4 regions of the Micromonospora sp. NPDC049101 genome follow, and region 4 is predicted to be linked to each of the others. Evidence: riboswitches for the same ligand, from Rfam matches in the RefSeq annotation. Region 4 holds a riboswitch; each other region holds the start of a gene.

Region 1 (7,199 bases), on a different contig from region 4:
TGCGTCGGCGGGCAGCCACTCCGGCGGATCCCACCACTCCTCCGCCGCGTCACCGACCGCGCCGACGGACACGCTCAGCGGCGTCACCCCGTCGGTCGTCCGCTCCGGACCGGCGGCGAAACCCCACGGATGGCCGGCGGCCGTCTCGCCCACGTCGAGATCGCCACGGCCCCACCGGAAGCGCTCCAGCAGCGGAGCGGCGAGCTGGCGCACCGCCTCCCCGCCGGACGCCGACGGGGCGGCCGGCGTCAGCGTCAGGTCCAGGTTGACCCCGCTGCGGGGGCCGTCGACCTCGGTTCGGGACGCCGTGACGCTCACCGCGCCGAGCGACGCGACGAGCGGCCGGCAGCGACGTGCCGCGTCGTCGAGTCGGGTGTCGACGACGTTCAGGCTCACGGTGGTGATCAGGGCTTGCTCGACTGTGGACATCAACGCGGGATGGTAGGCGTCCGGGTATGGCGCCACTACCGGTTTACCCCCGCGACGAACCTCAGCGGTACGCGTCCAGCAGCGCCAGGACGGCCGCCGGGTCCTGCACGTGCGCGTTGTGCCCGAGGCCGGGCAGCGTGGCGACCGGTACGCCGTACTCCTTGAGCTGCGCCTCGGTGACCATCGGGTCGTGCTCACCACGCGCCAGCAGCACCGGGGCGTCGGTCGCCGCCAGCAGCGCGCTCAGGTCGGGCTCGCCGACGGCGAAGGCGCGGGGATCCATGGCGAGGCGCCACTTGCCGTCGACCTGACGAAGGCCGGCGTCCACCACCGGGTGGTCCGGCGGGAGCAGGCCGGTCAGCCCGGACACGCGCAGGTAGCGGCGGGCCGCCTCGGTGCGGCTGGCGAACCAGCTCACCGGGCGGGCGGCGAGCTCGGCGGCGCGGTCCAGCTCGGCGGGTGACCAGAGCGCCTTGATGCCGAACCCGACCACGGCGTCCACCGGCATCCCGGCGTCGCGTGCGGCCAACGCGAGGCCGACCACGCCGCCCAGCGAGTGCCCGAGCACGACGAGCCGGTCGTCGGGGGCGAGGGCCTGCGCGATCCGCTGGGCGAGACCGGCGAAGGAGTACGACGGCAGCGGCGGTGCCCAGCCGTGTCCGGCGAGGTCCGGTGCCAGCCACCGGCCGGGCCAGTGTTGTTCCAGGTGCGACGCCCAGGGCAGCCACACGTCACCGGTCGCCCCCATGCCGTGCAACAGCAGCAGGACCGGCCGTCGACCGGCGTGACCACCCGATTCGTCCACCACGGCCGCAGTCTCCCACGGTTCGCTGTCCCGGACGAGAGTCGTCGACGGGGGCGTACCCCGGGCCAGCGGGAGAGACGCCGCGGGCGTCGGCCCCTTGTGGGGGACGACGCCCGCGGCGGTCAGGGTGCCCGGGTCAGGCGGAGTAGCCCCGGCTGGTGATCCAGTTGGCCAGGTCGATGGTGGTGATCCAGTACGACGGGTCGGCCGGGTTCGCCGAGTCGGCGATCCGCACGGTGCGACCGTTGTCCTTGTAACCCACGACGGCGATGTAGTGGCCGCCACCGTAGGAGTGCCAGCTGCCGTCGGTGTCGGTGGCGTCGCCGACGACGTTGGCCACCACGCCCCGGCCGTCGGTGATGGCCCGGACGACGTCGGCCTGGAGCCGGTCCATCTGTGCCGGGCTGGGCGCGCCGGGGAACATCCGGGTCCGGTACGGGGAACCCTTCACCTCGGCGTTGAGCGCCCGGGTGGTGTCCTCGGCCGAGTTGGTGCCCATCTCGGTGGTGCCCAGTTCGGCAGCGAGTTCTTCCTGGGTGCGGTCGATCCCGCTGGCGCTGAGCGCGTTGCGGGTGGCCGCCGGGCCGCAGTTGTAGTACGTGTTCTGCGCCTCGTACTCGTAGTCGAGCACCTTGGTCGCGGGCGGCTTCGGCGGCGTCGGCTTACGGGTCAGATCCGGGTTGCTGCTGGCCTTGGCGGCGGGCGCCGCGGCGCTGGTGGCCGGGGCGGCGCTGGACGGCGCGGTGCTGGCCAGCGGGGACGCGTCGCCCTGGGAGGTGGTGGTGTCGCTGCGCATCTCGGCGACCGTGGTCGCGGTGCGCTGAGCGGCCGGGGCGTCGTCGGCGACGGTGAGCAGGGTGCCGGTGGTGGCGGCGAGCACGAGGGCCGCGGCGGAGGCGGCGACGATCTGGTACGGGCGCTCGGTCGCGATGCGGCGGAGCTGGCGCTGCATGGTGTGCTTCACGGGGTCCTCCACGGATCGGGGGGAGAGCGGCACACCGGGGCGCGACCGGTGTCCGGGCAGGCGCCAGCGCGCGGACGGTGGTCCGCGGATGGTGAACCGCTCAGGGGAACGCCCGGCACGGCCGGGCGGGAGAGGCGGTGACCCGGGGGTCAGCTCACCGTCACTGGACGGATGAGCGGGGGCACCGCTGCGCCGTGGAGGCGAGGGAACAGCCGAGGGGTGGAAAGGTGCTGCACGAGTTTGGAACTCCTTCCGACACCGCCTACCGGGTTAGCTGACGGATTCGGGCGGGAAGATCGCCCTACCGCGGGCCGTGGCTCGCGGATTCACCCCGGACTTACTGATGGGTCCCCGGTTCGTTGATCACGATTGAGCGGGTCGGCGCGGCGTCGCCTCTTGCGATCGGTTACCGCACCGGACGGGACGACACTACTGGCCCATCCACACCCTGCCAAGCCGGCTTCACCTGCGTAAACCTCAATGGGTGCCACAATTTCTGCGCGTATTGCCGATGACGTGACTCGATGGGACAACCGGTTACGGCGACGCCTACGGTCGACAACCGGACAGGCCGCCAACAATGCGGCCACAATCCCGGGAAAAATCGAGCCGATCGTGCCGGACGCCCGATTCGCAAATCCCGTGACCGGGCTCACATAACGGATCGGGCGCGAAGGGCACGGGCCGGACGCCAGCGTGCCACGACGGCGGGCCGGGGCACCCCACGCACCAGCCGGCGGACGGGTGCCGGGCTCGGCCGCAACCGGGCAACTGCCGCGGCCGCCTCCGCCGCGAGGATGCGCGCCGAGGAGGCGGCCAGGTCCGCATCCCGCCAGGCGGCCCGCTCCGCCGTGGCCGCGGCCTGGTAGTCGGCCAGCCTCGCATCCCGGATCACCCGGCTGAGCAGCGCCTCCTGCTCGACCGGGTGTCGCCGGGAATCCCAGCCGCGCCGACGCCCGAAGACGTCACCGAGCTGCGCCATGGTCAGGTCACCCCGCCAGTACGCCGCCGTCGCCGCACGGTGCAGGTAGCGCTCCCGGGACGCGTACTCGGCGGGGGTGCGGGGGGTGCCCGGGGTGGGTAGCGCCCCGGACCCCGCGAAGCGACGCGCGGCGGTGTCCGCCTCGTCGTACCGCGCCCAGGCCCGTTCCACCTGGTCCTGAGCCGTCAGCCAGGCATCCCGTCGCCGCCCGGCCGTCCTGGCCGCGCCGGCCGCGGCGACGGCCACCTCCTCGGCGTACCGGTGCCTGTCGACGGTTTCGGCCGCGGCCAGCTCGCGGGCGGTCGGGACGGGCGGCGACGGGTCGTCGGTGGGCCGGTCCCGTTCGGGCCGGGCGACCAGCACGGCGAGGACGCCGAGCGCCAGCAGGAACAGGGCCGACCAGATGGCGGCGGCCTGCGGCACCTCGGTTACGAACTGGTAGAAGACGACTGTCTCCATGGTCGGCACCTCGCGGAGGAAGCAGAGCGATGGGAGCCCCACCGGCCGCCCGGCCACGGCGGGCCAGGAATCGGCGGGGTGCGGAGCTGGTGGGTCGACAGGGCGCGGCGACGGGACGCGTGTCCCGGGTGGCTCAGCGCGCGGGTGGGCCCCGGGGCGGCCAGCTGCGGAGACCGTCGACGAGCGGCAGCCGGTCGGACCGGGTCGCGCACACCGGCAGCAGGCCTGTCGCGATGGCCCCCTGGGCGCCGGGGAGAGCCGGTGGCGCGTCGACCGACCAGGTCGGGAAGGTCTCCTCGGCGACACCCGCAGTCGGCGCGGCGCTCACGCTCGGCGCGGCGGCCGGGTGCGACGGTGGCACGGCGGCCGAGGCCGGGCCTGCGCCGAGCGCCAGGGCCGCGACCACGGCGAGGCTGGTCAGCACCCGTGTCGCCCAGCGCGCCACCCACCACAGCGGACAGGTGAACGCGACCGGAAGCACGTCCCCACGCTACCGTCGCGCCGGCGCCTGGCGCATCGACCACGGGCGTGTCGGCGTACGCCGCGCCGACACGCTGACCTGGGTGGACGGTGTCAGCGGGTGTCCGCGTACGTTGATCGACTGTCGGTCTGGTCGGGCCCGCCGGGGTCGGTTCGGGCGCCGGTGCCGCCGGTCCTGTCGGTGCCGGCGGCCTGGGTCGCGGCGGTGCGTTGTCCGGGCACGGACACCTGTCGGGCCGGACGGCGCGGTGCGAGCCGGCGCATCATCGGGGTCTCGACGAAGCGGTGCAGCAGCCCGGCGAGGACCAGGTTCACCAGCAGGAAACCGAGCACCACGGCCGGGCCGCGCCAGCCCGGGAAGCCGGTCCCCCAGTCACCGCTGAAGCGCAGCACGCTCGTCATCACCAGCACGTGGACCAGGTAGAAGGCGAACGAGACCTCGCCGAGCCAGACCAGCGGCCGGGACCGCCACGGCGACCGCCGGCCCCGCACATCCGCGTCCGCCGCGGCGGCGATCACCAGCAGGTACGCGACCGCGAGCAGCGTGGTCCACAGCTCCGCGGGGATCCACTGCGCGGCCGCCGCCCAGATGCCCACGAAGATCACGCTGGCCCAGGTCAGCCCCGGGCCACGCCAGAGACCCCGGCGCATCAGCTCGGCCGCCACCGCGCCCAACCAGAACTCCAGCGACCGTGCCGGCGGGAAGATCTGGGTGAACCACCACCGGCTCACCTCCGGCACCAGGTTCTGGGCCGGCCAGAGCGCGAGGATCAGCAGGGGCAGCGCGACGAGCAGCGCCACGAGCAGCTTCGGCCGGGCCCGGCGCAACAACGGCAGCACCAGCGGCAGACAGAGGTAGAAGAAGAACTCGCAGGACAGCGACCAGCTCACGGTGTTGATGCTGTAGAACCAGCCCGGCCGGGGGTCCCAGGCCTGCAACAGCAGCACGTTCTCCAACGCGGCCGCCGGCAGGACCGGGTCGGCGAACCACCAGGCGACAAGCACCGTCGCCCCGAACAGCACCAGGTGGTTGGGGTAGATCTTGGCAACCCGCCGCCGCCAGAAGGTGCGCCGGGAGTCACCCTCGCGCGCCGACCAGACCAGCACGAACCCGCTGAGGATGAAGAAGAACTGCACCCCGGACAGGCCGAGGCTGAACACCTTGTCGACAACGGCCTTGTAGTCCGGCTCGGCGATGATCCGCATGGTGCCCGCGTGGAAACCGAAGACCAGCAGCGCGGCGATCCAGCGCAGCCCGGTCAGCGAGGGCAGCCGGGCCGGCGCGGGGCCGGGCCGGGCGGTGGACACCGCGTCGGTGCTCGTCATGCGGGGATACCGAGGCTTGGCAGGGTCACCAGCACGTTCGCATCCTCCTCGGCGCGGCGTGGACGACGCGACGGCGACGCCCGCGACGGCCCGGCAGGGCCGCACCCGGGGCACCCTACCGGGTCACTCCCGGGTGAACCGGACGCGTCCCGCCCGCCGCGGGCCCGGTCCCGCCGGTCGTCGTTAACCTCCCGCTGGGCGGGAGTTCAGCGATTCCACCATCGTCGGCCACGCGCGGTTCCGGGGCCGGTCACCCGGGTCGTCGAACCTGGCGGGCGTGGTCAATGAGCCGACGCACGCACCGCTGCTGAGCATCGTCGTGCCCGTCTACGGCGTCGAGGCGTACCTGTACCAGTGCCTCGAGTCGATCCGGGCCGGTATCCCGGCGGGTGAGTCGGACGCGGTCGAGGTGGTCGCGGTCGACGACGCCTCCCCGGACGGCTGCGGCGACATGCTCCGCTCGTACGCGGCCGGCCACGACGGTGTCCGTGTCGTGCACCTGAGCAGCAACGTGGGTCTGGGGCTGGCCCGCAACGCCGGGCTGGACGTGGCCGCCGGCCGGTACGTCTGGTTCGTCGACAGCGACGACTGGTTGCCGCCCGGCACGATCGCGGCGGTGCTGGACCGGCTGCGTCAGCACCAGCCCGACGTGCTGATGCTGGACCACCTGCGGGTGCACGAGGACGGCCGGCGGGAGGTCGACGCGAGCAGTCACCTGTTGCGCGGCATTCCCGGCGTGACCCGTCTGGCCGACCAGCCGCGGCTGCTGCGGGTGCAGCACACCGCCTGGAACAAGGTGGTCCGCCGGGACTTCCTGGACCAGTTGGAGTTGCGGTTCTTCCCCGGCTGGTACGAGGACATCCCGTTCAGCCACCCGCTGCTGATCGGCGCGGAGAAGATCTCCGTGCTGGACCGGGTCTGCTACCTGTACCGGCAGGGCCGCCAGGGCGCGATCACGTCCACCCGCAGTGGCCGGCACTTCGACGCGTTCGCCCAGTACGAGCGCCTGTTGGGCTGGGTCGCCCGCAAGCACCCGGACGAGCGGTTGCAGGCCGAACTGTTCCAGTTGATGATCAACCACTACCTGGTGGTGGTGGGCAACGACGACCGGCTGCACCCACACCTGCGGCGGGACTTCTTCCACCGGGCCGCCGAGCACTACCGCCGGTACCTGCCCACCGGCGGCTATCCGCTGCCGTCGGGCGTGACCGGGCTCAAGCACCGCCTCGTCGGGCGCGGCGACTGGCTGGCGTACTCGGCACTGCGCCAGGCCCACCGGGTCGCCGGTCGCCTGCGCCGCAGTGGACCAGCGGGTGGCGGCGGCGCGGCCGGTGCGGTAAGCGCCGACGACGACCCGGGGCGAGGGGCGGACGTCGCGACGACGCGCGACGCCGGCACGGTGACGGATCGGCGTGACGCGTTCGCCGGGGGCCGCCTGCCGTGACCGCGCCCACCACACACCACGCCGGGAGCCGGGTCGGCTCCCGGCGCACTGGTCTTCCAGGTCGTCCGCCCGCCGGGTGGACGACGACAGCGGCACCACCGCGCGCAGGTGCGGGCAAATCGGAGCAGAGGTCGGAATGACGGCGACAATCAAGATCGGACCGCACCTGGTCGGTGCCGGGGAGCGACCGTTCGTGGTCGCCGAGATGTCCGGCAACCACAACGGCGACCTGGGCCGCGCGCTGGCCATCGTCGACGCGGTGGCCGACAGCGGGGCGCACGCCCTGAAGCTCCAGACGTACCGGCCGGAC
Region 2 (7,199 bases), on a different contig from region 4:
GCGGTTCCCGCCGCCTGCCGGCGACCTTCGAAGGAGCGTGCGTTGACCGACCAGACCGGCCTGGAGCAGGAGATCGCCGTCGAGCAACGCCACCTCGACCGGGTGTACGCGCGACTCGCCGAACTGCGGCAGTCGGCGGTCCGTGCCGAGCGTGACGGCTACCGGATGGCCCGGGTGGGCACGTACGGCTCGTTGGTTGAGCGTGACGCGATGGTCTTCCACGCGGCACAGCGGCGGCACGTCCTGGACGCCGAGTACGAGGGGCTGGTCTTCGGCCGGCTGGACCTGCGGGACCGGCAGGTGCTGCACGTCGGGCGGCTCGGCATCCGCGACGAGGACACCACCACGCTTGTCGTCGACTGGCGGGCACCGGCCGCCGCCGCCTTCTACCAGGCCACTCCGGCGCAGCCGCTGGACGTGGTGCGTCGCCGCACGATCCAGTCCCGCGCCGAGCGGGTCACCCGGATCGAGGACGACCTGCTGGACCCGAACGCCGCCCCGGAGGGGATGACCGTCGTCGGCGACGGCGCGCTGCTGGCCACCCTGTCCAAGGCCACCGGCCGGGGCATGCGCGACATCGTGGCGACCATCCAGCGGGAGCAGGACGAGGCGATCCGCTCACCCGGTTCCGGGGTGACGATCGTCGCGGGCGGCCCCGGCACCGGCAAGACCGCTGTCGCCCTGCACCGGGCCGCCTTCCTGCTCTACTCCGACCGCAGCCGGTACGCCGGCGGCGGCATCCTGGTGGTCGGCCCGTCGTCGGTCTTCGTGGAGTACATCGGCTCGGTGCTGCCGTCGCTCGGTGAGGACACCGCGACCCTGCACTCGCTGGGCACCCTGTTTCCGGGAATGAGCGCCACCCGCACCGACCCGCCCGAGGTGGCGGCGGTGAAGGGCTCGCTGCGGATGCGCCGGGTGCTGGAGCGGGCGGCCCGCGACGCGGTCCCGGGCGGCCCGGGTGAGCTGCGGCTGCTCTACCGGGGCACGTTGCTGCGGCTGGACCGGGCGGCGCTGGACCGGATCCGGGACCGCGCGCTGCACCGGGGTGCCCGCCGCAACGAGGTCCGCCGGGCCGGCTTCGACGGGATCTTCGCCGCGCTCTGGGCGCAGGCCCGTGAGGTGGGCGTTCGACTGCCGGAGCAGCGGACCTTCGAGGCGGAGATCGCCGAGCGGTCGGAGTTCCGCGAGTTCCTCAAGGCGTGGTGGCCTCGGCTGCACCCGCGGCACGTGCTCGGTTGGCTGGCGCGGCCGGACCGGCTGCGGCGGTACGCCGGGGGGATCCTCTCCGGCGCGGAGATCCGGCTGCTGACCGCCGCGTACCGGAACCTGGATTCGGATGGGTTGACCATCGCCGACATCGCGCTGCTGGACGAGTTGGACGCCCTGCTCGGCAAGCCGGCGCAGCCGGCCAGGGCTCGGCGTGACCCGTTCCAGTTAGCCGGCGGCGTCCGCGAGCTGAGCACCGCCAGCGACCGGCAGCGGGCCGCCCGCGCGGCCGCGCGGGAGCGTCCGGAGGACTACCGGGACTACGCGCACGTGGTGGTGGACGAGGCGCAGGACGTCTCACCGATGCAGTGGCGGATGGTCGGTCGGCGTGGTCGGCTGGCCTCCTGGACGGTGGTGGGTGACCCCGCGCAGACCGCGTGGACCGGCGACCCCGACGAGTTGGACCGGGCCCGGGACCAGGCGCTGGGCCGACGCAAGCGCCACGATTTCACGCTCACCACCAACTACCGCAACTCCGCGGAGATCTTCGCGGTGGCGGCGGCGGAGATCCGCCGGCTCTACCCCGACCTGCCGCTGCCGACGGCCGTGCGCTCCACCGGGGTCGATCCGGTCGAGCTGGTGGTGCCCGCGACGGGGTTGGCGACCGCGACCGTGCAGGCGGCCGCCGGCCTGCTGACCGAGGTGGAGGGCACGGTCGGGGTGATCACGCCGGTTCCCCGCCGGGACGAGGTCGCCGGTTGGCTCGCCGCGCTCGACGCGCCGCGCCTGCAGGTGGTCACCAGCCTGGAGGCCAAGGGCATGGAGTACGACGGGGTCGTGCTTGTCGCACCGAGCGAGATCCGGGCGGATCCGGGTGCCGGGGTCCGCACCCTGTACGTGGCGCTGTCCCGGGCCACGCAGCGACTCACCACCATCGACCCGACCGGCTGATCCGTGCCCGCTCGTCGCACGGGCCGGCGGCCGACCTGACACTTGCACACATAGCGATGTGAACATACATTTGACCGGGCCCCGGCCGGCAGCGGAAGGTGGATCTCGTGGGCGCAGGTCATGACCACCACCACGGGTCCGTCGCCAATGCCGCACAGCAGCACCGGGGCCGCCTCTGGGCGGCGTTCGGGCTGCTCGCCACCCTGATGGTGGTCGAGGCGGTGGCCGCCCTGCACACCGGCTCGCTCGCCCTGCTCTCCGACGCCGGGCACATGTTCACCGACGTGCTCGGCATCGGTTTGGCGCTCGCCGCGATCACCGCCACCCGACGGGCCACCGGCGACCCGCAGCGCACCTTCGGGCTCTACCGCCTCGAGGTGCTCGCCGCACTGGCCAACGCCGTCCTGCTCTCCGGCGTCGCGATCTACGTGGTGATCGCGGCGATCCGCCGCTTCGGCGACCCGCACGAGGTCGTCGCCGGCCCGATGCTCGTGGTGGCCGTACTCGGCCTGCTCGCGAACGTCGCCGCCTTCGCCCTGCTCCGCGCCGGCGCCCGGGAGAGCATCAACCTGCAGGGCGCCTACCTGGAGGTGCTCGGCGACCTGCTCGGCTCACTCGGCGTGATCGGCGCCGCACTGCTCATCGCCGTCACCGACTGGTGGTGGGCCGACCCGCTGGTCGCGGTCGCCATCGGCGCGTTCATCCTGCCGCGCACCTGGCGGCTGGCCCGTGCCGCCGTCCGCATCCTGGTGCAGGCCGCCCCGGAACACCTCCAGGTGACCGCCGTGCACGACCGGCTGGCCGCCGTCCCCGGTGTGGTGGAGGTGCACGACCTGCACGTCTGGACGCTCACCTCGGGCATGGAGGTGGCCTCCGCGCACCTGACCATGGCACCCGACGCGGAGGTCGGCGCGGTGCTGACCGCAGCGCGTACCGCCCTGCACGACGACTTCCGGATCGAACACGCGACGTTGCAGATCGAGCCCGGCGCCGCCACCGGGGCCTGCGGCTCGATCGAGTGGTAACACCCATTTCCGTGACGACGTGCGCACCTTCCGTCACATCGGCTGCAGCAGCCCCACCGGCACCGGTAGGCTCGGTCCCGGCCTCCACCAGGCGGCGCCCTCCAGGCGCCGGTGGCGGTCGCCGCCTAATCGCCCAACCAGGCGAACCGGGGAACCACGTTCCTGGGGTGCATCCGCGTCAGCGGTAGGGATCTTCCGTCCCGAACCCGTCAGCTAACCCGGTCGGCGGCTGACGGAAGGACATGCGCAGTGGCACCAGCACGACCACCCGCCGCCCGACTGGCGGCCCTGATCGTCGCGATGTTCGCCCTCGGCTTCGCGATCCCGGCCGGCACCGCCTCGGCCGCTCCCCCGACCGGCCTGCGGGCCGCCGCCGCACCCGACTCCGACGAGGAGGGCGGCACCCCGTCGCTGCGTGCCCAACTCGAGGCCGCCAGCAAGGGCTACCTGGACGCCAAACGCGCTCTGGACACCTCCGTGCAGCGGCAGCAGCAGCTCGCCACCCAACTGAAGACCATCGAGGTCGAGCTGGCCCAGCGCGACGGCAAGGTCGGCCAGATCGCCGGCGTGGCGTACCGCACCGGCCGGCTCGGCGCGGTGTCGGCGCTGCTCAACAGCAGCAGCCCGGAGGGCTTCATGGACCGGGCCGCCGCCCTGGAGGCGGTGGCCGCCAACGAGGACCGGGTGCTGCGCGACCTGCTCGCCACCAAGGACGAGGCCAATCGCACCCGGGCCGCCCTGAACGGCGAGATCACCGAACAACGCAAGCAGGTCACCGTGATGGCCAAGCGCAAGGAGCAGGCCGAACGCGCCCTGACCGTCGCCAACACGCCCAAGCCTCCGCAGACCACCGCCGACACCAGCTCCAACCGGGGCACCTCCACCGCCAACGCGAAGGCGGCGCCACGCAATTCCGACGGCTCCTGGCCCTCCGAGTCGTGCAGCGTCAACGACCCCACGCCCGCCAACGGCTGCATCACCCCGCGCACCCTGCACGCGCTCAACCAGGCCAAGGCCGCCGGCTTCACCCGGTACGTCTCCTGTCACCGCCCCAGCGGCTCCGGCGAGCACCCGAAGGGCCGGGCCTGCGACTTCGCCGCCCAGACGAGCGGCTTCGGCGGCAACGCCACCGGCGGCGACAAGACGTACGGCAACAACCTGGCCGCGTACTTCATCCGCAACGCCGACCGACTCGCCGTGCTGTACGTGATCTGGTACCGGCAGATCTGGCTGCCCAGCAGCGGGTGGAAGTCGTACAGCGGCGCCGGTGGCACCCCGTCCACCGACCACACCAACCACGTACACCTGTCGGTCTACTGACCCGGCCGTTCCCCGCAGCGCATGATGCCTGTGAGTCATCACGATGGCTCACAGGCATCACGTTCGTTCGGGCAGTCGCGCGGCGCTGGCCGGCTACGTCAGCGGGCGTACCCCTGATGTCGCCGCTCGTCGGACGACCCGGCCAGAGCCGGCGGGCAGCCTTGCGGTATGCCTCGGATCCCACCCGCCGCCCGCAAGGGCCTTCTCACCCTGCACCTGGTCACGTCGCTGGGCTGGCTCGGCGCGGACCTGGTGCTGCTCACCCTCGGCATCGCCGTGCAGCGGGGCGCCGACCCGGCGGTGCTCTACCCGGTCGGCGCGCTGGTCGGCACCGTCCTGTTCGCGCCGCTGAGCGTCCTGGTGTGGCTCATCGGTGTCGCCAGCGCGCTGCTCACCCCGTGGGGCCTCGTGCGCTACCGATGGGTGCTGGTCAAGCTCGTGCTCACCACGGTGATGGCCGGGCTGGTGCTGTTCCTGCTCACCCCGAACCTGCGGCACGCCGGAGAGTTGGGCGCCGCCCTGCCCGCACGGGACCGCGCCGACCTGGTGATCGCACCCGCGGTGTCGACCACCCTCCTGCTCATCGCGACGGTGCTGTCCACGTACAAGCCGTGGGGACGTCGCCCCGCAAGATCGCGCTAGAACCAGGATGTCGTGGCCTCCTGAGCGTCAACAGGCCACCACATCCAGGATCGAGAACGATCATGGACCCGGGCGGCGGGCCGCGGGCGGGTCGGGACCCGGGCGGGCAAGGGCGCGGGTCAGGCCGGGGGCGGTGGGTCGCCGGTGCGGTTGAGGGCTGGGCCCAGGCGGGCGGCCAGGGCCAGGTGAGCGGCCCGCGCCTGGCGGAACGCGTACCGGAACAGCGGCGTCGGTGCGGTCAGGGTGATCTCGACGTCGATCCGGACCAGGCCGTCGGGCTCGGCGCGCAGTCGGGTGTGGTTGTGCACGGTGGTGGCGGGCCACTGCCGGGCCACCATGATGATCTCGTCGTCGCTGCTGCTCAGCACGTCCGCGTGGTACGTGGTGCGGAAGCGTAGTGGGCCGGCCACCAGCCTGTCGTTGATCGTGTAGCTGGCCTGGGCGCCGGGTCGGGGCGGCACTTGACGGACCTGGACGATCAGCGGGTGCAGCTCACCCTGTCGAGTCAGGTCGCTGAGCATCGCCGCCGCCTCGGCCAGCGAGCACCGGGCCTGGACGGTGTAGCTGAAGGTATCACTGCTGAGCACACGTCTCCCGCCGTCGCTTGATCGCACGATCGTCCCGTACCGATGCCTGACTGGCAACGCCCGACGGCGGCCGGATGCCCGGACGAACCCCGGCCGATGGGGTGCCGCACCGCCAGTCATCGCATTAAGGTCGGTTGGTGGCAAATCACCCGACCGGGATGAAGGGCGACATCATGCGCGGTGACAACAGGTGAGCGGGCACGTGATGGTCTTCGCACCCACGCCGCAGCTCACGGTCACCGTGGACCAGCCGAACGACCACCCGGAGCTGCACCTGCACCCCGGCGGGCAGGGTGTCTGGCAGGCCCGGATGGTGCTGTCGCTCGGTGTCGACGTGGTGCTCTGCGCCGCCCTCGGCGGCGAGATCGGCCAGGTGTTGGAGCCACTCCTGGTCAGCGAGGGCGTGGACCTCAAGGTGGTGGTCCGGGACTCCGGCAGCGGCGGGTACGTGCACGATCGCCGGGGCGGCTCGCGGCAGGAGATCGCCGACGTGCCCGGGCAGCCGCTGAGCCGACACGAGCTGGACGAGTTGTACAACCTGGCCCTCGGCGAGGGCCTGCGGGCCGCGGTGAGCGTCCTCAGTGGGCCGAACGAGCCGTGGCTCGTCCCGGCCGACCTGTACCGTCGCTTCGCCGCCGACCTCGGCGCCAACGGCGGCCGGGTGGTGGTCGACCTCTCCGGCGATCACCTCGGTGCGGTGCTGGAGAGCGGCGTGTTCTTCCTCAAGGTGAGCCACGAGGAGTTGATCCGCGACGGTCGCGCCCGCAGCGACGACAGCCTGGAGCTGACCCGCACCATGTACGAGCTGCACGCCGCCGGTGCCGAGACGGTGGTGGTGAGCCGGGCCGACCAGCCGGCGTTGGCGCTCATCGACGGGGAAATGTTCGAGGTGGAGATGCCCCGGTTGGAGGCCGCCGACCCGCGCGGCGCGGGCGACTCGATGACCGCCGGGGTGGCGGCCGTCGTGGCCCGCGGCGGGGACATCCGGACCGCGATCCGCACCGGTGCCGCCGCCGGGGCGATGAACGTGACCCGGCACGGCCTCGGCACCGGACGACTGGACTCGATCACCGGCCTGGTCGAGCGGGTCCGGCTGGTGCCGGCGGACAGCCGACCCCAGGAGCGGACCACCCCGGACGAGTTGGCCGACCGGGTGGTCGAGCGATGACCCTGCGCGTGCTGATCACCAACGACGACGGGATCGCCGCGCCGGGCATCCAGGCCCTGGCCTGGGCGGCGGCACAGCGGGGCCTGGACGTGGTGGTCGCGGCGCCGCTGGAGGAGGCGAGCGGCACCAGCGCCGCGATGAGCGCCGTGGAGCGGGACGGGCGGGTCGTCGTGAACGACCACCCGCTGCCGGACCTGTCGGGTGTGCCGGCGTACGGGGTGGGTGGCTCCCCCGGCTTCATCACCCTGATCGCGCTGCACGGCGCGTTCGGCCCGCCGCCGTCGGTGGTGCTCTCCGGCA
Region 3 (7,199 bases), on a different contig from region 4:
CCTCGGCGGCGATCGCCCGGGCCACCGTGGTGTTGTCTCCGGTCAGCAGGATCGGGGTGAGCCCCAGCGCCCGCAGTCGGGCCACCGCCGCCCGGCTGGTCGGCCGGACCACGTCGGCGACCGCGAGCACGCCCCGGGCCCGCCCGTCCCAGCCCGCGACGATCGCCGTACGGCCGGCGGCCTCCGCGGCAGCGACGGCCGACTCGACCTCCGGCGGCACCTCGATCTCGCGCTCGCGCAGCAGCCGGGCCCGACCGACGAGCACGGCCCGCCCGTCGACGGTGCCGGTCACGCCCAGCCCTTCGAGGTTGCGGAAGCCCGTCACCGGGGGCAGCGACCCCGTCTCGCTCGCACCCGCCGCGACCGCTCGGGCGATCGGGTGCTCGGAGGCGGCCTCCACCGCCCCGGCGAGCCGGAGCAGCTCGGCCCGCTCCGCACCACTCGACGGCACCACGTCCACCAGGGTCATCCGGCCGGTCGTCACGGTGCCGGTCTTGTCCAGCACCACGGTGTCCACCCGGCGGGTGGACTCCAGCGCTTCCGGCCCCTTGATCAGCACACCCAGTTGGGCACCTCGACCGGTGCCGACCAGCAGCGCGGTCGGGGTGGCCAGGCCGAGCGCGCAGGGGCAGGCGATGATCAGCACGGCGACGGCGGCGGTGAACGCGGCAGTCGGGCCGGCCCCGGTGCCGAGCCACCAGCCGAGCGTGCCGACGGCCAGGGTGATGACGATCGGCACGAAGACACCGGAGATCCGGTCCGCCAGCCGCTGCACGGCCGCCTTGCCGCTCTGCGCCTGCTCGACCAGGTCGGCCATCCGGGCGAGCTGGGTGTCCGCGCCGACCCGGGTGGCGCTGACGATGAGCCGTCCGCCCGCGTTGATGGTGGCGCCGACCACGCCGTCCCCCGGGCCGACCTCGACCGGCACCGACTCACCGGTGAGCATGCTGGCGTCGACGGCGGAGGTGCCCTCCTCGACCACCCCGTCGGTGGCGATCTTCTCACCGGGTCGGACCACGAACCGGTCGCCGACGACGAGCCGATCCACCGGGATCAGGGTCTCCACCCCGTCGCGCAGCACCGCCACCTCCCTGGCGCCGAGCGCGAGCAGGGCGCGCAGGGCCGCACCGGCGGTCCGCTTGGATCGGGCCTCGAAGTAGCGACCGGCCAGGATGAAGACCGTCACCCCGGCGGCCGCCTCCAGGTAGATGTTGCCGGCGCCGTCGGTGCGGGTGATGGCGAAGCGGAACGGGTGCGTCATCCCGGGCATGCCGGCGTCACCGAGGAAGAGCGCCCAGAGCGACCAGCCGAACGCGGCAAGCGTGCCGAGCGAGACCAGCGTGTCCATCGTCGCCGCACCGTGCCGCAGGTTGGTCCAGGCGGCCCGGTGGAACGGCAGCCCACCCCAGACCACCACCGGGGCGGCCAGGGTCAGCGACAGCCACTGCCAGTAGTCGAACTGCCAGGCCGGGACCATCGCCAGCAGGACCACCGGCACGCTGAGGGCCACCGAGACCCAGAGCCGGGTACGCGGACCGCGCAGCGGATCCGCCGGCTCCTCGGCCGTCGGCGCGGCCGGCAGCGCCGCCGTGTACCCGGTCTTGCGCACGGTCTCGATCAGGTCGTCCGGGGTGACGCCGTCGGCGTACCGGACGGACGCCTTCTCGGTGGCGTAGTTGACGGCGGCGCTCACCCCGTCCATCCGGTTGAGTTTCTTCTCGATCCGGGCGGCGCAGGCGGCGCAGGTCATCCCGCCGATCGCCAACTCGATCCGGTTGGGTGCCTCGGGCAGCGGTCTGCTGGTGGTGGTCATCGTCTTCGTCCCGTCAGTTGTGCCCGTGCCCGGGCGTGCCGTGGTCGGCACCGCCGCTCGGCGCGGGTCCGCTCGGGTTGCTCCCGGCCGGCGGGGCGTCGGCCGGCGGGGTGCCGGTCACGACTGTGAACTCGGCGGTGTGCACCGCCCCGCCGTGCCGGAAGTCGAGGTAGAGCCGGTAGCTCCCGGTCGAGGGCACGTCGGCGAGGAAGGTGACGGCCGGGCCGGGTTGGGTCCGCCCGTCGCCGGGCGTCCCGTCCGGGTGCACGTGCAGGTACGCGAGGTCACCCCGGCGCAGTGCCACCAGGTGCCCGTACGCGCCCAGGTAGGGCTCCAGGTCGGTGACCGGCCGCCCGTCCCGGCTGACGGTGAGGGTGAGCGGCGAGGTGCGGCCGGGCTGCGGCGCGCCGGTCAGGGTGACCGTGTAGCCGTCAACGGTGGTGCTTGTCGCCGGGGCGGGCAACTGTCGTTCGGTCAGCGCACCGGGCACTGTCACGTCCACGCCGAGCGTCAGCGGCTCACCCCCGGTCGGGGTGAAGTCGGCGAACGCCCGCCACTGCCCGGGGCCGGCCAGCGGTGTGCCGACCCGCCAGGTGCCGTCCGCGCCCAGGTCGGGGTGCACGTGCCGGAAACCGGACAGGTCCCGGCGGGCCACGATCAGGTGCATCCGCCTGTCGTGTGCCACGTCGTACCGGGTCACCGGCTGGCCGTCCGGACCGGTGATCCGGAAGGCGAACTGGTCGGCCGGGGCGGCGACCGGGGCGAGGGTGTAGCCGCGGTCGGAGACGAGCAGCCCACCGGGAATCCGGTCGGCCGGCTCGCCGCGTTCTTCAGTCGTGTGGACGGCGTCGCCGTCATGCCGGCCCTCGACGACCGGGGTGCGGTCGGCCACCCGGCCGACCGTGTAGGTGGCGCCGAAGATCGCCGCGAGGCCGGCAGCGAATCCGGCGAGTCTCGTCACGGTACGCATGCCGGCGCCCGCGCTCACGCGTCGACGAGGTCGTAGCCGGCCTCGTCGACGGCGGCCCGGACGACCTGCACGTCCAGCGGCTGCTCGCTGCTCACGTTGACCTGGCCGGTCGCGAGGTCGACCTGGACGTCTCGCACGCCCGCGATGGCGCCGACCTCGGCGCTCACCGCGCTGACGCAGTGCCCACAGGTCATGCCCTGCACCTGGAACGTGGTGTTGACCATCGGATCGTCTCCTTTGCCGTTACCGGTACCCGGTGGGGGTATCAGGTCCGGAAGCGACCGTACCATACCCCCCGGGGGTAGGCTATCCTGGTCGGCATGACCGCACCCACCCCGATCCGCGGGTACACCGCCAGCAAGGACCAGCTGCTCGCGCGGCTCCGCCGAGTCGAGGGCCAGGTCCGCGGCATCGAGAAGATGGTCGACGACGACCGCTACTGCATCGACGTGCTCACCCAGATCTCCGCGATCCAGGCCGCCCTCGACAAGGTGGCGCTGGGGCTGCTCGACGGACACGCCCGGCACTGCATGCACGAGGGGGCCGCCGAGGGGCGGGCCGACGAGATGGCCACCGAGATGATGGCGGCCGTCGGCCGGCTGATGAAGCGCGGCTGACCGCCCCGCACCCCGACGCCGGCACGCGGCGGTTCCCCGTCACGACCTGCGCCCCCGGGCCGGGCTGGTTAGCATTCCCCACGATGACCCCCCGCATGCCGCTGCGCGAACGGGCACCGGCGTCGCCACGCCGTGGCGTCGCCGCTGGCCACCCGGGCCGGGCACTGACCATCCGTGATCAGGTGGTCGCCGGTCAGCGATCCACCGCGTCTCCCGCCGCGATTCCACGGTGCGGATGAACCGACCGGCTCACTGACACGTACCCCGCACCGGATCGTTGGGAGTCTCGCCTTGGGTTCCGACCACACCCGCTCTGCTCCGTCCGCCCCGCCCCGGGTGCGGCGGCTCCTCGTCGTGACGGTGGTGCCCCTCTTCGTCGCCACCGTGCTCGCCGCGGCCCTGCTCTGGCCGCGCGGCGGGACACCGCAGACCGACGCCGGGGCGGACGTGCCGCGCTACGGCGGCACGGTGACCCGGGTGGTGACCGAGCCGTGCCCGCCGCTGCCGTCGAGCCCCGAGGGCACGCCCCGGGTCGGCGGCGGGCCGTGCGGCACTGTCGACGTCCGGGTGGACGACGGGCCGACCGCGGGTCAACAGGTCCGGACACCGATCCCCGACGGACCCGGCGCACCACGGGTCGAGGTCGGCGACGAGGTCATCCTCGTCGAGCTGACCGATCCCGTCGATCCCAGCACCAGCAACTGGAACATCGCCGAGCACCAGCGCGGCACCCCGATGCTGTGGCTGGCGGTGATCTTCGCCGCGGCGATCGTCGCGTTCGGTCGGTGGCGGGGTCTGGCCGCACTCGCCGGGTTGGCGGCCAGCTTCGCCATCCTGCTCACGTTCGTGCTGCCGGGCATCGGTGCCGGCAAGTCGCCCCTGCTGGTGGCGGTGGTCGGCGCGGCACTGATCATGTTCGTGGTGCTCTATCTGACGCACGGGGTCACCGCACAGACCTCGGTGGCGGTGCTCGGCACCCTGGGCAGCCTGGTGCTGACCGGGCTGCTCGCCACCATCGCCACGGCCGCGACCCACCTCACCGGCTTCGGCAGCGAGGACGCGACGACACTGTCGATGTTCCAGGCCGACGTGGACCTACACGGCCTGCTGCTCGCCGGGATCATCATCGGATCGCTCGGGGTGCTCGACGACGTGACGGTCACCCAGGCGGCCACCGTCACCGAGCTGGCGCACGCCAACCCCGGGCTGACCCGGTTGCAGCTCTACCGCGCCGCGACCCGGGTCGGCCGCGCGCACATCGCCTCCACTGTCAACACCATCGTGCTGGCGTACGCGGGCGCGTCGCTGCCCCTGCTGCTCCTGCTCACCGCCGACTCGCGGCCGATCGGGCAGATCCTCACCAGCGAGTTCCTCGCGCAGGAAATCGTCCGCAGCGCGGTCGCCACGCTCGGCCTGATCGCCGCCGTGCCACTGACCACCGGGCTGGCCGCGATCGTGACCGCCGCCGGACGCGCCGACGCCACACCGCCCGCCGACGCCGCCCGGCGGCCACCGGAGCCGGACCGGGCGGAGCCGCTGGCCGCCCTCAGCTCACCGCGAACCTCTCGACCCGACGAGCCGGAGCAGACCCGGACCCCACCCCCATCCACGGCCACCGACGGGTGGCCGGAGTCGAACAGGAGCACGGAAACGGCATGGTGACACTCCTCAGCGTGACCAGATCGGATCTCCACCCTGAGAACCGCGTCACTGATCACCCAGCGCTATGGCGAAATGACACTTTTGGTCGGCATCCAGGCGTAGCTCACGCAGTCGACTCTCGGGTAACCTCGCTGCCGGTTACCGATGAAGGCGCGAAGCGGCGCCTGCGGTGCCACCGCCCAATCGCCAACCGGCGAGCCGGGGACCCAGGTATGTGGGGTGAATCCGCGTCAGCGGTAGGGGCCACTTCCGCCCCGAACCCGTCAGCTAACCCGGTCGGCGGTCGACGGAAGGGAACATTGTGACGGCACCCCTACGCCGCTGGTTGACACCCGTGGTGGCCGTGATCGCCGCACTGACCGTGCTCGCCGGGCCCCTGCCGGCCCACGCCGCCCCGACGACCCCGACACCGTCCGGGCACGAGGAGGACGGCGAGCCGAAGCTGCTCAACGACGTCATCGAGCAGGCCAACCGGGACTACTCCGCCGCCAAGTCCAAACTGGACAAGTCCAAGAAGCGTCAGCTGGAGCTGGCGCTGGAGGTGGACCGGGCCAAGGCCGACCTGGACGCGTTGGCACCACAGGTCGGGCAGATCGCCGCCCAGTCGTACCGGACCGGTCGGATCGGCGCGCTCGCGATGCTGCTCGAAAGCGACGCTCCCGACACCTTCGTGCAGCGCGCCGCGATGCTCGACGAGATCAACATGGTGAACGAGAACAAGCTCGCCGAGGTCAACGCGGTGAAGGCCCGCGCCGAGCAGGCCAAGTTCCTCCTCGACACCGAGGTTCGCGAGCAGCAGAAGCAGACCGCCGTGATGGCCAAGCGGAAGAACGAGGCCGACAAGGCGCTCTCGCTGGTCGGCGGCAAGGGCTTCACCGGCGGCCTGGTGGACGCCACCTCGCCGGTCGCCAAGATCGGGCCGGGCCGCACCGCCGACGGTGACTGGAAGGCGCAGTCGTGCAGCGAGGACGACCCGACCACGTCCGGCTGCATCACGCCTCGCACGCTGCACGCGTACAAGGAGGTCAAGCGGGCCGGCTTCAACCGGTTCGTCGGCTGCTACCGCCCCGGCGGGCCGTGGGAGCACCCGAAGGGCAAGGCCTGCGACTGGTCGCTACAGAAGAGCGGCTTCGCGCCCTGGCACAACGAGGACACCCGGACGTACGGCAACAACGTCGCCGCGTTCCTCATCCGTAACGCCGACCGGCTCGGCATCTACTACGTGATCTGGAACCGGCAGATCTGGTTCCCGGCAAGCGGTTGGAAGTCGTACAGCGGGCCGTCGAACCACACCGACCACGTCCACATGTCGCTGCTCTGACCCACCGGATCCTCCGTCGAGGGCCGCTCCGCCTCGCGCGGGGCGGCCCTCGACGTGTCAGGCGGCCGACCCGGTCGGCACGTCGAGCGTCGCGAAGCCGGCCGGCACCGCCGCCACCGGGCGCACGACGCCGGCGGCGAGCCGGTATGACACGCCCACCACCGCACACCGCCCCTGTGCCACCTCGTCGGCCAGCACGGGCGACTGCCCGAGCAGCGTCTCGACGGTCTGCGCGATGTGGATGTCGACGATGCCGTCGATGTCCTCCACACCCTCGGCACGGGCCCGGGCCAGACTGGGCAGCACGGCGTCGACCACCGCGCCCAGGTGCCCGGGAGGCTGCGTGCCGGTCGCGGCGGACTCCCGCGCCGCCTGCACCGCCCCGCACGAGTCGTGGCCGAGCACCACCACCAGCGGCGTGCCGAGGACTGTCACCGCGTACTCCACGCTGCCGAGCACCTCCGGACCGGCGGTGTGCCCGGCCGTGCGGACCACGAACAGGTCACCAAGCCCTCGGTCGAAGATGATCTCGGCGGCCAGGCGGGAGTCGGAGCAACCGACGATCACCGCGAACGGGTGCTGCCCGTCGGCCACGGCGGCCCGGCGCCCGGCGTCCTGGTTGGGGTGGCGCGGGGTGCCGCTGACGAAGCGCTGGTTTCCGGCGGTCAGCTCGGCGTACGCCTGGACCGGATCGCTGATCGCGGACGCCCGGTCGGTGGTCCGCTGCGGACCCGGCTGTCCGCCGGACGTTCCGGGACGACTCATCCCCGCACCTCGTATTCACGCGTTTTACCTGGTCAACCGGCTTGTCAGCCG
Region 4 (7,199 bases):
AAAGGGCCACCTGATGGTCGTCCGCCTGCACGCGCTCTCCGACGAGATCACCCCGAACGGCGAGATCTCCCAGGCCCGGTGGGTAGCCGTCGACCTTACGGACCTACCCCACGACTCGGCGGTCTCCAAGCGGGTGGGTTCGGCCCTGGAAACGCATCTGGGCCGGCCCCCCAGATCCGGTTTCCGGTGACCGATGATGCTCGTGATGACGACACCGCGAGGCGAACGCGATCAGGCCAGCCTTCGGCGGCGGCTGGAGATGTTGAAGCTGCCGGTTGTGCCACTGGAACGCCATGGATTTCTGACACGCTCGGACCGCGTGGATATGAAGCGCGAGCCGGAGGCGGTCGGCGTCGGGCCCGATGGCACGGCGTTCGCCGTCTGGTCCGACCGGATGGACTCCCGGCACAAGCAGGTGACCTGGCATCTCGGTGGCAAGGGGATCCGGATTGTCGGTGCCATCGATGTGGAGACAGACCTTCGCGTGTCGTTCGTGCAACCGCTCTCGCAGGGGCGGGTCCTGCTGGCGGCGGCCCGTACCGGGCGTGACGCGCTCAACGGTGAGGTGTGGACCCGCGACGGCGATCTGGAGTGCCGAGGCCATCTCGGTGATGCCATCAAGGAACTCCAGACAACGCCGTCCGGCAAGGTATGGGCCGGATATTTCGATGAGGGAGCGTTGGGCGGGAGCGGGCCGGAGGGACACGGCCTTGCCCGGTTCAACCAGGACCTGACCGTCGACTGGCTCTACCCGCACGATGCCGGGCTCCCGTACATCTCCGACTGCTACACGCTCAACCTGCACGGCGAAACCGCGCACTTCTGCCCCTACACGGATTTCCATGTCCAGTCGGCGTCAGGTGACACGGTCACCGATTGGGGGGCGTCTCCCTATCAGTCCGCGCACGGCATGCTGGTCAGCGGCGCAGACCGAGCTCTTCTGACGGGCTGGGGCTCCGAGTACGACGTCGTGACGCTGCTGCGCATCAGCCGAGAGGGCGTGCACCGCATCGGCGGGCAATGCCGCCTCGTGCTACCCGACGGCATCGAAGCACAGCGTCTCCGCTACACCTGCCGGAGCGGCGACCTGCACGCCTTCGCCCGGGGCACCTGGTACCGCACCACCATGGACGAGCTACAGGCTGTCGCGTTCCACTCGTAGCGGACGCGGACAGCCGAGCTTCCCTGCGTTCGTCCTGTACGTGGATTTCCTGTCTGGACTGGTGGGCACCAGGGTTGTAGTTCTCGTCGATCGGGCCCATCAGCCCGGCGCCCACGCCACTAGGGCGGACAAGACGTGCGAGCCAGACAAGGCCAGCCCCCGCACGGTCAGCTTGGGAATTGCGGATGCGACCCTGCTAGCAGGGTCGACGGGCTGGTTGCGGCGACCCTTGGTTGCCTGGGTTGACCGTGACTGTCCGGCCTAACGGCACGCCTCCGCCCGCTCCTCAGCGGTGGGCCGTACTCGCTCCCACTGCGGGTCGTAGCAGTCCAGACCGTGAGCGGCTGCCATCCGAGCAGCCTCGGTCGAGACTTCCTCGCACACGCTGTACCGCATCGTGAAGTAGACGAACGGCCCAGACGCCTCATCCATCAGCGGACCAGCGGACCACGGGCTGGCATCGTCCTTGTCGTCGGAGGACAGGTCTACCCACCGCTCCAACAGGGCGAGGACGTAGGCCCGGATGCGTGGGGTCGGGGGTAGTTCCTCGCCCTCCGCGTACGTGGCATAGAGCCGGTCGTAGACCTCACCCGCAGCGGCGTCGTCAGCCGGCTGCTCACCTTCCCAGACCGCCAAGTCGTAACTCATGGCGGCAGTCTGCCCGCGGGGCCCGACAACCCACGCGGTTGAAGCGCCAACCCGTCCTGGCCGAGGGGGCCGGTCGGGAGATCACGGCGGTCTCCAGTGGCGAGCTGGTGCGACGCGTGGTGGAGACGACCACCGATCCGATCAATTGACAGACATTGATTGATGCGGTCGACTGGCGAGGCCCGTATCCCCCGGCTCACCCAGGAGGACCCTCTTGCGTACGCTCCTGACCCTCGCCGCGGCCGCCGTCTGCGCCGCCGGTGCACTGGCCGTCCCCGCAGCGGCGGCGCAGGCCGATCCGGCCGGCACCACCCCGGCCGGCGCGACCGTCCCGGCCGACGCCTGCGCCGGTACCGTCCAGATCCAGTCGCTCACCTTCAACCCGCCCCGGGTGGTTCCGGGCCAGGTCGTCAGGGCCACGGCCGTCGGGCAGAACTGCACCGCCCAACAGCAACAGGTCGGCACGGCGATCTACGGCCGGTTCGCCGGCTCCACCCCCGGCCTCCCCACCGGCTGCCCGGCCCTCCCCTCGCTGCCGGGCTGGGCGGTCACCGTCGATCCGGGCGCGACCTTCAGCTGGCAGGAGGGTTACCATGTGCCCTCCGGCTGTACGGCCACCGGCCTGGAGGTCACGGTCCTGCTAGAGAACAGCGCCACCGGCACGCGACTCACCCAGACCGCCACGGTGCCGATCGACCCGCCGCCGGCGGCGCCCTGCACCGTGAGCTACCGCACCGGGAGCGAGTGGCCGGGAGGCTTCACCGCCCAGATCACCATCAAGAACACCAGCACCGTGCCGGTCAACGGTTGGACGCTCAGCTTCACCTTCCCCGGTGACCAGCACATCGTCCAGTCCTGGTCCACCACGGCGCAGCAGAGCGGTGCCACCGTCACGGCCCGGAACCTCAGCTACAACCCCCTGGTGGCGCCGGGCGCCTCGGTGGACTTCGGCGTCCTGGGCACCTGGCAGGCCAGCGACGCGGTGCCGATCGCGTTCACGCTCAACAACGTCAGCTGCGCCGCCGGGTAGCCCGCGCACCGGACCCGGCAACACGCTCGCGTCGCCGGCGCGAGGACGACGGGACGGGCGCCGAGGCGGGCCAATAGCACAGCGCCCTGTTTCAGCCATCTAGAACGACGGAAGCCCTGGCGGGACCATCGGTCCTGACCAGGGCTCTCGCATCTGGAGCGGGTGACGGGAATCGAACCCGCACTGTCAGCTTGGGAAGCTGATGTTCTGCCATTGAACTACACCCGCAAGCGGCACCACTGTACCCGAGTCGCCGAGCCCGTGCACCCAGGCACCCCGACCCGCCTCTTGCCCGCGTGCCGCGCTGCCCGCGCTGCCTGGTTCGGCCAGGCTTCGGCCCGGCTTGATCCACTCGGGTTCCTGAAAGTCGAGGTGTCCGAGCGGCCGGGACACCGCGATTTCACCAAAGCCGAGTCGATCATGCGGGGCGGCGCGGCGCCGGGTGGGGCGTACGGCCGAATGCCGGCTCCGTTACGACGGAGCCGGCATTCGGTTGTGTCTGGGCTGCGGTCAGGCGGCTGTGCACTGGACGTCACGACTGCGGCGGGCCGGGCGGGTCTGCGGCACGGTGAGTGGCGCGGCAGCCGCCGTCGGGGCGTGCGGGTCGAGCCAGACCCGAACGGCCGGACGGCCCGCCGGGAGGCCGGGGACGCCCACGGTGTGCTGCTCGCGGCGGGTGAGCATCGCCACGTCGACGGTGAACTCGAAGAGCCTCCAGTCGACCTGCGGCTCGGCGCGGGCGCTCTGCGCCAGGTGCGCCACCCGGACCGGATCGGTCACCGGACGGGCATGCCCCGCCACGTACGCCTCGTCGTCGCTCTCCTCCGGGGGGAACGAGTGCAGCGCGTAGCGGCCGTCGCGTTCGAGGTCACGGCGCTTCGGAGAGTCGATGATGAAGCAGAACAGACCCTCGTCGGTGATGACCGGGGAGACCGGATGGACCCGGGGCCCGCCGTCGGCGCGGACCGTGGCCAGGTAGCCGAAGCCCGGCCCGTACTGCTGGAGGAGAACGCGGATCCCGTCGGCGAGTCGGGGCTCGTCGGCGGCGAATTCGGACCAGGAAGCCATGCGAGCATTCTATCGAACAAATGTACGAGCAGCGACCTCGACGCGCTGGTCACCGGCACCGAATCTGGTGGGTTTTCGGGCCGCCGCTATGGTGGTCCGATGCTGCTCTCCGACCGCGACCTGGTCTCCGAGATCAAGGCCGGCACGCTGGGCCTGGAGCCGTTCGAGCCCACCCTGGTCCAACCTTCCAGCATCGACGTGCGGCTGGACCGGCTGTTCCGGGTCTTCAACAACCATCTCTACACCCACATTGACCCGGCGATGCAGCAGGACGACCTGACGTCGGCGATCGAGGTGCCCGACGGGGAGCCGTTCGTGCTGCACCCCGGCGAGTTCGTGCTCGCCTCGACGTTGGAGGTCATCTCGCTGGGTGACCAGCTCGCCGGCCGACTGGAGGGCAAGAGTTCGCTGGGGCGGCTGGGGCTGCTCACGCACTCCACCGCCGGTTTCATCGACCCCGGCTTCTCCGGTCACGTCACGCTGGAGCTGTCGAACGTGGCGAACCTGCCGATCACGCTCTGGCCGGGCATGAAGATCGGGCAGCTCTGCATCTTCCGACTCTCCTCGCCGGCCGAGCACCCGTACGGCTCGGCAGTCTACGGCTCGCGCTACCAGGGGCAGCGGGGGCCGACGCCGAGTCGCGCCTGGCAGCACTGGCGCACCTGGCCCACCCGCTGAACCCGTGACGACGGGGGCCCGCCGCGACGGATCGCGACGGGCCCCCGGTCCGCGCACTGATCAGCCTGGACGGCCGTAGCTGTGGACCTGACCGTCGTCGGCCCTCTTCATCTTGACCGGTTCACCGGCCTGCGAGGCGTGCACCACCCAGCCGTCACCGACGTACATGCCGACGTGGTGGATGTCGCTGTAGTAGAAGACCAGGTCGCCGGGGCGCAGGTCGCCCTTGCTGACCTTCTTGGTGGCGCGGCTCTGCGCGGCGGCGTTGTGCGGCAGGGACACCCCGGCCTTCGCCCAGGCGGCCAGCATCAGCCCGGAGCAGTCGTACGAGTTCGGGCCCTCGGCACCCCAGACGTAGGGCTTGCCGATCTGCGCGCAGGCGAACTTGACCGCCGTGCCGGCGGCGCCACCGGGATAGCTGGCAGGGCAGGGCGCCGGGCGCAGCGGACCGCCGCCACCGCTGCCGTACACCTTGAGGCGCAGCTTCTGCAGCTTGTCGATCTCCTCGTTGATCTGCTTCTTCTTCGCCGCCAGCTGAGCCTCGGTGCGGGTCAGTTGGGCCACCATCGCGTCGAGCGGCGCCTTCTGCCCGGCCAACTGGTCGCGCAGGTCGGCCACCTCGCGGACGTCCTGCTGCTGGTTGTGCGCGAAGCGGTCGAGCATCTCGAGCTGCCCGACCACCTCGCTGGGCGACCGGCTGCCCAGTACGGCGTTGACGGTCAGCACGTTCTCGCCCTTGTACGCGCGCACCGCCAGGGCACTGACCTTGTCCATCGCGGCGTCGACCTGGCGCTCCAGCGGGGCGATCCGGGCGGCCAGCGCGCCGGCCTGCCTGCGTTTGGCGGCGAGGTCGATCCGGGTGGCGTTGTGCTGTTCGATGATCGGTTCGAGTTTGTTCCAGTCGGCGTCGATCTGGCGCTCGATCTCGGCGACGGACGGGTCGGCGTGGGCCGGCGTGGCGCTGCCGGTCAGGACGACGGCGACGCCGGCCAGTGCGGCGAGCGCGGTGGTGAAGCGGGACCAGCGTGGGCGCGGCGCGATCGACATGGGGCCGGCTGCTGCCGACCGCTCGGACGACGGCCGCGGGGCATGGAGTGCCACCGGGGTTCCGTACTCCTTCTTCCTGACCGCCTACCGGGTTAGCTGACGGGTTCGGGCGGGAAGTCGGCGCCCTACCGCAGTGGCTGCGGATTCACCCCGGGGGACATGGGTCCCCGGTTCGTTCGGAAACGACTCGGCGGTGTCGGTCCGTTACCGCCCGGGCTGGGCGGAGCTGCTATCGGGCCGACAAAAGACCAGAGTAGAGACGCCCGTTACCACTCCGCAACCCGCGCGGCCGTGACACTCCGTACCGATCGGAGAGGAGCCCCGACCACACGCGAAGATTTCTTTCCAGGCAGGTCGACACATAGAAAGGTATTGACGTGGGCTCCCGGGCGGCGCGAAGGTGACCTGACCTGCACCCGTGGAATCTAGGGGGTTCGATGCACCATCCAACCCTGTCCCCCGGCCGGCGCGCACTGCTCGCCGCCGCCGTGGTCGCCGCCGCGACCGCGGTACCGCTACCCGCCCACGCCGCCGCCGCACCCACCGGCGACCGCCAGCAGCAGTACGCCGCCGCGGCGGCCGAGTTCGGCGTACCGACCGACGTGCTGCTCGGCGTCTCCTACCTGGAGTCCCGCTGGGACAGCAACGCCGGCACACCCAGCACCAGCGGCGGTTACGGCCCGATGCACCTGACCGACGCCAGACACATGGCCGCCCTGCCCACGGCCGGCCACCACGACGCCGGCACCGGCACCGAGGATCCGCGCGGCGACGACTCCCGTACCGCGCTGGCACCCGCGCCTCGGCCGGCGGACCCGGCACCATCGGCCGCCGCGTTGCAGACCGTGGACGCCGCCGCCGCACTGACCGGCGCGGCCACCGACTCGCTGCGTACCGACGTCGGTGTGAACATCCGGGGCGGCGCGGCGCTGCTGGCCTCGTACCAGCGGGAGTTGGGCGCGCCGGTCGGTGCCGGCACCGACCCGGCCACCTGGTACGGCGCGGTGGCCCGCTACGCCGGCGCGGACACCGCCGACGCCGCGGCGGCCTTCGCCGACGAGGTCTTCACCACCATCGGCACCGGCGAGTCGCGGACGACCGACGACGGAGCGCGGATCACGCTGCCGGCCCGGGCGATCCGTCCGGAGCGCTCCTGGCTGGACCGACTGGGTCTGCGCCGGCTCGCCCGCCCGGACGGGCTGGAGTGCCCCCGCACCATCTCCTGCGAGTGGATCCCGGCGCCCTACGCGGCGTTCGGCGACGGGGACTACGGCAACCACGACCTGTCCGACCGGCCCGCCCGGCAGAAGGTCGAGTACATCGTCATCCACGACACCGAGGGAAGCTGGGCGACCACCCTGCAACTCGTGCAGGATCCGACCTACGTGAGCTGGCACTACACGCTGCGCTCGGTGGACGGGCACGTCGCCCAGCACGTGCGGACCAAGGATGTCGCCTGGCACGCCGGCAACTGGTACGTCAACGCCAAGGCGATCGGGCTGGAGCACGAGGGCTTCGCGGCGCAGGGCACCTGGTACACCGAGGCCATGTACCGGGCCTCGGCGA

What was found. A riboswitch is a leader RNA that binds a small molecule or an ion and turns the genes downstream of it on or off. The one in region 4 is predicted to bind cyclic di-AMP.
Region 1: linked by a shared signal. The riboswitch ahead of AB0B57_RS05915 (C39 family peptidase) and the one ahead of AB0B57_RS07520 (NlpC/P60 family protein) in region 4 are both predicted to bind cyclic di-AMP.
Region 2: linked by a shared signal. The riboswitch ahead of AB0B57_RS18490 (hypothetical protein) and the one ahead of AB0B57_RS07520 (NlpC/P60 family protein) in region 4 are both predicted to bind cyclic di-AMP.
Region 3: linked by a shared signal. The riboswitch ahead of AB0B57_RS21720 (hypothetical protein) and the one ahead of AB0B57_RS07520 (NlpC/P60 family protein) in region 4 are both predicted to bind cyclic di-AMP.

Annotation. Positions count from the first base shown of each region.
Region 1 is NZ_JBEZED010000003.1:377,672-384,870, reverse strand. Features, by position in the region: gene AB0B57_RS05925 (hypothetical protein) at 1-429, opposite strand, end outside; gene AB0B57_RS05920 (alpha/beta fold hydrolase) at 491-1,237, opposite strand; gene AB0B57_RS05915 (C39 family peptidase) at 1,371-2,210, opposite strand; cyclic di-AMP (ydaO/yuaA leader) riboswitch at 2,443-2,584, opposite strand; gene AB0B57_RS05910 (hypothetical protein) at 2,851-3,639, opposite strand; gene AB0B57_RS05905 (hypothetical protein) at 3,773-4,120, opposite strand; gene AB0B57_RS05900 (acyltransferase) at 4,213-5,445, opposite strand; gene AB0B57_RS05895 (glycosyltransferase) at 5,723-6,889, shown strand; gene pseI (pseudaminic acid synthase) at 7,026-7,199, shown strand, end outside.
Region 2 is NZ_JBEZED010000012.1:106,711-113,909, forward strand. Features, by position in the region: gene AB0B57_RS18480 (AAA family ATPase) at 43-2,157, shown strand; gene AB0B57_RS18485 (cation diffusion facilitator family transporter) at 2,265-3,182, shown strand; cyclic di-AMP (ydaO/yuaA leader) riboswitch at 3,295-3,426, shown strand; gene AB0B57_RS18490 (hypothetical protein) at 3,483-4,502, shown strand; gene AB0B57_RS18495 (hypothetical protein) at 4,671-5,144, shown strand; gene AB0B57_RS18500 (SRPBCC family protein) at 5,264-5,731, opposite strand; gene AB0B57_RS18505 (PfkB family carbohydrate kinase) at 5,922-6,899, shown strand; gene AB0B57_RS18510 (5'/3'-nucleotidase SurE) at 6,896-7,199, shown strand, end outside.
Region 3 is NZ_JBEZED010000015.1:116,458-123,656, forward strand. Features, by position in the region: gene AB0B57_RS21695 (heavy metal translocating P-type ATPase) at 1-1,813, opposite strand, end outside; gene AB0B57_RS21700 (hypothetical protein) at 1,827-2,783, opposite strand; gene AB0B57_RS21705 (copper ion binding protein) at 2,798-3,007, opposite strand; gene AB0B57_RS21710 (metal-sensitive transcriptional regulator) at 3,104-3,400, shown strand; gene AB0B57_RS21715 (YibE/F family protein) at 3,692-5,062, shown strand; cyclic di-AMP (ydaO/yuaA leader) riboswitch at 5,229-5,359, shown strand; gene AB0B57_RS21720 (hypothetical protein) at 5,364-6,383, shown strand; gene AB0B57_RS21725 (carbonic anhydrase) at 6,441-7,148, opposite strand.
Region 4 is NZ_JBEZED010000004.1:318,174-325,372, reverse strand. Features, by position in the region: gene AB0B57_RS07555 (NUDIX hydrolase) at 1-190, shown strand, start outside; gene AB0B57_RS07550 (hypothetical protein) at 206-1,162, shown strand; gene AB0B57_RS07545 (hypothetical protein) at 1,424-1,810, opposite strand; gene AB0B57_RS07540 (cellulose-binding domain-containing protein) at 2,025-2,840, shown strand; tRNA gene AB0B57_RS07535 (tRNA-Gly) at 2,995-3,068, opposite strand; gene AB0B57_RS07530 (pyridoxamine 5'-phosphate oxidase family protein) at 3,351-3,908, opposite strand; gene dcd (dCTP deaminase) at 4,008-4,586, shown strand; gene AB0B57_RS07520 (NlpC/P60 family protein) at 4,647-5,633, opposite strand; cyclic di-AMP (ydaO/yuaA leader) riboswitch at 5,701-5,836, opposite strand; gene AB0B57_RS07515 (N-acetylmuramoyl-L-alanine amidase) at 6,071-7,199, shown strand, end outside.